DNA from 3 places in the Streptomyces vinaceus genome. Region 1 is predicted to be linked to each of the others. Evidence: riboswitches for the same ligand, from Rfam matches in the RefSeq annotation. Region 1 holds a riboswitch; each other region holds the start of a gene.
What was found. Region 1 has a riboswitch for cyclic di-AMP ahead of CP980_RS08360 (M23 family metallopeptidase). Riboswitches for the same ligand answer to the same signal wherever they lie in the genome.
Positions count from the first base shown of each region.

Region 2: it holds a riboswitch for cyclic di-AMP, as region 1 does, so the genes downstream of both, CP980_RS20200 (LysM peptidoglycan-binding domain-containing protein) here and CP980_RS08360 (M23 family metallopeptidase) in region 1, are expected to answer to the same signal.
Region 3: it holds a riboswitch for cyclic di-AMP, as region 1 does, so the genes downstream of both, CP980_RS05795 (M23 family metallopeptidase) here and CP980_RS08360 (M23 family metallopeptidase) in region 1, are expected to answer to the same signal.

Region 1 is NZ_CP023692.1:1,916,750-1,919,003, reverse strand. It holds gene CP980_RS08365 (M16 family metallopeptidase) at 1-684, shown strand, start outside; cyclic di-AMP (ydaO/yuaA leader) riboswitch at 869-1,027, shown strand; gene CP980_RS08360 (M23 family metallopeptidase) at 1,041-1,835, shown strand; gene CP980_RS08355 (GntR family transcriptional regulator) at 2,005-2,254, shown strand, end outside.
Region 2 is NZ_CP023692.1:4,470,384-4,472,637, forward strand. It holds gene CP980_RS20195 (LysM peptidoglycan-binding domain-containing protein) at 1-928, shown strand, start outside; cyclic di-AMP (ydaO/yuaA leader) riboswitch at 1,211-1,381, shown strand; gene CP980_RS20200 (LysM peptidoglycan-binding domain-containing protein) at 1,384-2,079, shown strand.
Region 3 is NZ_CP023692.1:1,298,499-1,300,752, forward strand. It holds gene CP980_RS05790 (SGNH/GDSL hydrolase family protein) at 1-228, opposite strand, end outside; gene CP980_RS05795 (M23 family metallopeptidase) at 394-1,362, opposite strand; cyclic di-AMP (ydaO/yuaA leader) riboswitch at 1,365-1,541, opposite strand; gene CP980_RS05800 (tyrosine-protein phosphatase) at 1,881-2,254, shown strand, end outside.

The DNA.
Region 1 (2,254 bases):
GGCGATTCCGCCGAGCCGCTCCCGGTCCCGCCGGTCACCGCCGACGACACCGGGCGCGTGGTCATCGTGGACCGGCCCGGCGCGGTCCAGACGCAGCTGCTCATCGGCCGCATCGGTCCGGACCGGCACGACCGGGTCTGGGCGGCGCAGGTGCTCGGCACGTACTGCCTGGGCGGCACCCTCACCTCGCGCCTGGACAAGGTGCTGCGCGAGGAGAAGGGGTACACGTACGGCGTGCGCGCCTTCGGTCAGGTGCTGCGCTCCACGGCCGACGGCAAGGGCGCCTCGATGCTCGCCATCAGCGGCTCGGTGGACACCCCGAACACCGGCCCGGCGCTCGACGACCTCTGGAAGGTGCTGCGCACCCTCGCGGAGGGCGGCCTGACCGACGCCGAACGGGACGTGGCGGTGCAGAACTTGGTGGGCGTGGCCCCGCTGAAGTTCGAGACGGCCGCGGCCGTCGCGGGCACGCTCGCCGACCAGGTCGAGCAGGAGCTTCCGGACGACTACCAGGCCCGGTTGTACGCGCAGCTGGCCCAAACGGGCACGGTGGAGGCGACTTCGGCCGTCCTGGCCGCCTTCCCGCTGGACCGCCTGGTCACGGTCCTGGTGGGCGACGCCGCGCAGATCGAGGAGCCGGTGCGGGCGCTCGGCATCGGTGAGGTCACCGTCGTCACCAACTGACGCGCATCTCAAGGGGCTCCGGCGGCTTGTCCGTCGGGGCCCCTTTTGTCTGTTTCGTGGAGAGGTTGCTCGTATGGGGTGTGGCGTATGCAACAAAAACGCGTGTCTGTTTGGCGATTGACTGATGATCCGCCTAGCGTCGGCCGTGCTGTCCGTCAGTTGTACCCGCCGCATCCGCGGCACCGGGCAGCGATCGCCGAGTCCCCGTCAGGCGCGAGCCTGGGGAGCCGGGGACCCACATGCGTCCCTGGGGTGAATCGGACCGCCTCGCCAGAGGGGGTCCGTAGGAGACCTTCCTGCTCCGAACCCGTCAGCTAACCCGGTAGGCGAGAAGGAAGGAAAGGATCAGCCCCTTCATGGCGTTTGGCAGTCGTGCCGCCGGTAAGCACCGTGGTTCCAGTCGTCTGAGCCGCAAGACCGCCGGTTACGCCGGCATAGCCGCCCTCGCCACCACCGGTGTCGTCGGCTCCCTCGCAGGCCCGGCGTTCGCCGCGTCGGACCAGGCCCCCTCCATGGAGGACACCGGCCTGAACGCCGTCGTGACCGCCGAGGACCTCCAGGGCCAGATCGAGGCGCAGGCCGACGCCCAGGGGCACGCGGCCGAGGCCGCGGCGCTCAAGGCGAAGGCGGAGGCCGAGGCGAAGGCCCGCGCCGCCGAGGCGAAGCAGAAGGCCGAGGAGCGGGCGAAGGCGGAGCGCGAGGCCGCCGAGCGCGCCGCCCGCGAGGAGGAGCGCAAGCGCCTCAACACCTTCGTCGCCCCCGTCGAGGGGTCCTACGTCAGCACCCAGTGGCACGCGGGCGGCGGCATGTGGTCCTCCGGCAGCCACACCGGCATCGACTTCCACGCCGCCTCCGGCACCACGGTGCACGCGGTCGGCGTCGGCACCGTGGTCGAGGCGGGCTGGGGCGGCGCGTACGGCAACAACGTCGTCATCAAGCACGCGGACGGCACGTACACGCAGTACGGCCACATGTCCTCGCTGAGCGTCTCCGTCGGCGACCAGGTCACCGCCGGCCAGCAGATCGGCCTGTCGGGCTCCACCGGCAACTCCAGCGGCCCGCACCTGCACTTCGAGGCCCGTACCGGCGCCCAGTACGGCTCGGACATCGACCCGGTCGCGTACCTGCGCAGCCACGGCGTCGACGTCTGATCCGCGCCACCCGCACCCCGCTCTTCCCCGAAGGCCCCGGCTCCCCGAGCCGGGGCCTTCGTGCTGGCCGTAAACATCTCCTCTTTCCGTCCGCGCTCGGAATTTATCGCCCGGTGCAATAGAGTCCCCGTAAGGCGGTCGGCAGTCGGAAATAGGCGGAGGTCCGGACTTGCGTATTCCTGCGCACGCGGTATGCACGGCAATCCGCGAAGACATCGTCTCGGGGGTCTTCGAACCAGGCTCCCGGCTGACCGAGGAACTGCTGGCCCGCCGGTACGGGGTCTCCCGCGTCCCCGTCCGCGAGGCGCTGCGGACCCTGGAGTCCGAGGGCTTCGTCACCACCCGGCGGCACGCGGGCGCCTGCGTCGCCGAGCCCACCGAGCAGGAGGCTGCCGATCTCCTGGAGCTGCGGCTGCTGC
Region 2 (2,254 bases), 2.6 Mb from region 1:
CGCGGCCGAGGCCTCCACGTGGGACACGGTCGCCGAGTGCGAGAGCGGCGGCTCCTGGAGCGCCAACTCCGGCAGCGGTGCCTACGGCGGACTTTCGTTCACGCAGGAGCAGTGGAACGCCTCGGGCGGCCTGGAGTTCGCCGAGCGCCCCGACCTCGCGAGCCGCTCGCAGCAGATCGCCGTCGCCGAGCGCGTGCTGGGCGCCCAGGGCCCCTCGGCCTTCGGCCACTGCTCGGAGTCGGCCGGACTGACCCAGCAGGGCCCCGCGGCGGCCGTCGACCCGGGCCTGCCCGGCACCCTCGGTCCGATCGGCGCGAGCCCCTCGCGCCCCGACGACTCCGTCCCGGCGGGCGGCTCCGGCGCGAAGCCCCAGGACTTCGGCGCCCCGACCCCGACCCCGTCCCCGGTCTTCACGCTTCCGCCGGCGCCGCTCGCGCCCAACAGCGGACTGCCCGTCATGCCCGACCCGGACGCCCCCTCCACCTCGCCGGGCGCCCCGGTGCTCCCGGGCGCCCCCGGCGACCCGACGGCCCCGGGCACCCCGACGGCGCCCTCCGACCCGACCGCCCCGGGGACCCCGACCACGCCCGGCAGCCCGGACCCGACCGCTCCGGTCACCCCGGCCGACCCGAGCGCCCCCGCTTCCCCGTCGGCCCCGGGCACCCCGGGTGCCACGACCGACCCGGCCGGCATCCCGGACCCCTCCGGCGTCGGCAAGCACCGTGGTGCGCCCGCTCTTGAGGTGCCCGTCACATCCGACGCGGCGTCAGACCCCTCGTACACGGTCCAGGCGGGCGACAGTCTGGCGACCATCGCGTCTGCCAAGGGGGTCAAGGGCGGCTGGAACGCGCTCTACCAGGCCAATGAGCAGGTCATCGGCGATGACGCAGATCTGATCAAGCCCGGTCAGAATCTGGATCTAAGTTGAAAATAGCGGCACTTCGGACACCCAGAAAAGGCTGAATGTCCGTTATCTGCAAGTGAGACATGTGTCTCTTCCGGTCAACTGGCGTGTCCCGCCTGTGACCTTCCGCAAACCCCGCCCTCACCTGCGCAAATGCCATCGGGAGGGGCGCAAGTAGGGCCCGTTTCTCCCCGGTGTTCCTCGTTGAACATCGGGGAGGGACCTGTCTACCTTCTGAGTCGCCCGCCACCGCGGGCTCCTTCGACCGCATCGCCGAATCCTGCCGGCGGACGGGGGGAACAGTCGTCGCGTCAAGCGCCGAAGGCAGGAGCGGGGGAACCAAGGTAGGCGCCGGGACCGGCCGTTGAGAGACGGCAGGGGAACGGCTAGGGGTTAAGTCGTGCGCCACACCGCACGGCCGGGCACTCATCAGCCCGAACCCGACAGCTCACCTCGCAGGCGTCGGTGAGGAGAACTCCATGCTGATTTCCGGCAAGGGCAAGCACCGCCGCGCCTCCAAGGCCGCCCGCATCGTCACGCTCGCCGGTGTCACCGGTGTCGCCGTCGCCGCCCCCCTGATGGCGGCCGGCTCGGCCTCCGCCGCCACCGCCTCCCAGTGGGACGCCGTGGCGCAGTGCGAGTCCGGCGGCAACTGGTCCATCAACACGGGCAACGGGTACTACGGCGGCCTGCAGTTCTCGTCCTCGACGTGGGCCGCGTACGGCGGCAAGTCGTACGCCGCGCAGGCCAACCAGGCCTCCAAGTCGCAGCAGATAGCCATCGCCGAGAAGGTCCTCAAGGGCCAGGGCAAGGGCGCCTGGCCGGTCTGCGGCAAGGGCCTCTCGAACTCCGCTTACACCGGTGGTGGCGCGACCGACACCCCGAAGAAGACGGAGACGAAGACCGAGACCAAGAAGACGCAGCCGAAGCAGACGGCGCCGAAGAAGGAGACCAAGCGCGAGACCCCCGCGCCGGTCACCCGCTCCGAGCGCGCCGAGGCCCCGGCCGTCAAGACCGGCAACGGCTCGTACGAGGTCAAGGCGGGCGACACCCTGGGCACCATCGCCGAGGCCAACGGCGTCAAGGGCGGCTGGGAGAAGCTCTTCGAGCTCAACAAGGACATCGTCTCGGACGCCGACCTGATCTTCCCGGGCCAGAAGCTGAAGCTCAGCTGAATCCTGCAGTGACACCCGCGGCCGCCCGTGCGGCGCCGCGGCAGCCCGACCGCCCGGCGCGTCGTCCCCCCACGCGCCGGGCGGCGGCATGTGTGCCGGCGGTCAAGGGTCCTATGTACCGGAAGGCGGGTATTCGGGCCCTTTTTCGTCCCAGCGGGCGGGCGGTCGGCCGGCC
Region 3 (2,254 bases), 620 kb from region 1:
CCGGGGGACCTGTTCGGCCACGATCTGGTCGAGGAGGCGCCCCCGCACGGCCAGGTTCGCGTACCGGAACTCGTTTTCCTCGCGCTGATCGGCCAGGAGTACGGCCAGTCGGTCCGCCCAGCCGAGAAAGGTCCCCCCGGGCCCCGGGTCCCCCACACCCTCGGTGAAGCTGTCCCCGATCGCCGCGTACGAGCCGATGGTCTTGAGTGTCGTCTTCGTCGCTGCCACGAGGACACATCCTTCACCCCGACACGTGACCTACGCCACCGTAGGCAGGGGTTGACGGGCCGTGATCTATACCACCTGGTCGGTACGGAATAACAGCGCGTGAGGCCGGGACCCCCCTCGGGTCCCGGCCTCACGTGTCCTGCGGCCCGCTGACGACGGGAGCCGTCAGATGCTCACGCCCTTCGAGCGGAGGTAGGCCAGCGGGTCGATGTCCGAGCCGTAGGACGGCCCGGTACGGATCTCGAAGTGCAGGTGCGGGCCGGTGGAGTTGCCCGTGGAGCCGGAGAGGCCGATGGTCTGGCCGCCGGCGACGCTCTGGCCGACCGAGACGGAGAGCTGGGACAGGTGGCCGTACTGGGAGTACTTGCCGTCCGCGTGCCGGATGACGACCTCGTTGCCGTACGCGCCGCCCCAGCCCGCGGAGACCACGGTGCCCGCGCCGACGGCGCGGACGGTGGTGCCGGAGCTCGCGATGAAGTCGACACCGGTGTGGTAACCGCTGGACCACATGGCGCCGGGGGTCTTGTACTGGGTGGAGATGCCGCCACCGGCGACGGGGGCGACGAAGCCGGCGGCGCTGACCGCACCGGCGGCGGACCGGGCGGTGGCGCTCTTCTGGGCGGGCGCTGCGGGCGCAGCGGGGGCCGCGGGGGCCGCCTCGGGGGCGGAGGCCTTCTCGTCCGCCGCCGCGTGCGAGGACTTCTTCGCCGGGGCCGGGGCCGGCTCGGCGGCCGGAGCCTCGACGCCCTTCGCGGCGAGGGTCAGCTTCAGCCCGGGGTGGATCAGCGAGGGGTCGCTGCCGACGGCCTCGCGGTTGTCCGCGTACAGCTGCTGCCAGCCGCCCGCCAGGTGCCGGTCCTGGGCGATCTTGGAGAGGTAGTCCCCCGGCACGACCGTGTAGACGGCCGAAGTGGCCGGCGAACCCTGCTGGACGGCGGTGGGCACGGACACCGGGGCCGCCGGGAGCTGCGGGGCCTGCGCGGGAGCCGCGGCGGGTGCGGAGGCCGGAGCCGCCTGGGCGCCGGCGGCACCGAGCAGCGGCAGCGCGAGGGCCGCACCGCCGGTGCCCGCGACGGCGAAGCCGCGCGCCACGGAACGGGACTTGGGACGTCGGTGCTTACCCTTTGCAGGCATGGCGAATTCCTCTCCGTCGCCTGCGAGGTGAGCTGTCGGGTTCGGACTGGAGATGTCCGGCCGCGCATGAACGGAACATGAACGGCTTCACCCCGAGCTGTTCGGACCGAAAGATCCGGAACAGCGGCCTACCTGGTTCCCCCGCTCCTGCCGCGCGCGTGAATAGTCGGGTGCGGTTTCCGGACGGCGGCAGGATTCGGCGGTCCATCCGGATCGATCGCGAAGGTAATCGAGTTGAGGCACGCGGAACAAGCCACGAATTTCCTGACGGATTCACAGAACGGGGAATCCGACGGAATTCCGGTCACCCTCCGTCCATTCCCCGGCGCCAACAACCGCTCCGGCCGGGCCATTCGACTTCGGTGATCAGGCACTCACGGTCACCGTATGATCTGGCTCACGGGGCCGGGTCCGATCTCGCCTCCGGCAATGGCAAGTTGGTGCCAAGTAGCGTAATTCGGACAGACCGCCACGATGCGGAGGAGTGCCCCGTGACCCAGCAGATACCCCGGCCCGCACTGACGGAGCCCGTACCCGAGCCCGAACTCGAAGGAGTGCGCAACTTCCGTGACGTGGGCGGGTTGCCGACCACCGACGGGCGCCGGGTCAAGCCGGGAAAACTGTTCCGTAGCGGACATCTGGCACATGCCACCGAAACCGATGCAGAATTCCTCGCATCGCTCGGCCTGCACACCATCTTCGACTTCCGCAACAACGCCGACCACGCCCTGGAGGGGCTCGACGTGGAGCTCCCCGGCGTACGGAACGTCAACATCCCGCTGTCGGATCCGGCCGACGGCAAGGAGTTCTGGAAGATGGTCCGCGACGGAGGGGTCGAACAGCTCCGCGGGCTCCTCGGCGACGGAAAGGCCGCCGACCGGATGGCCGACTC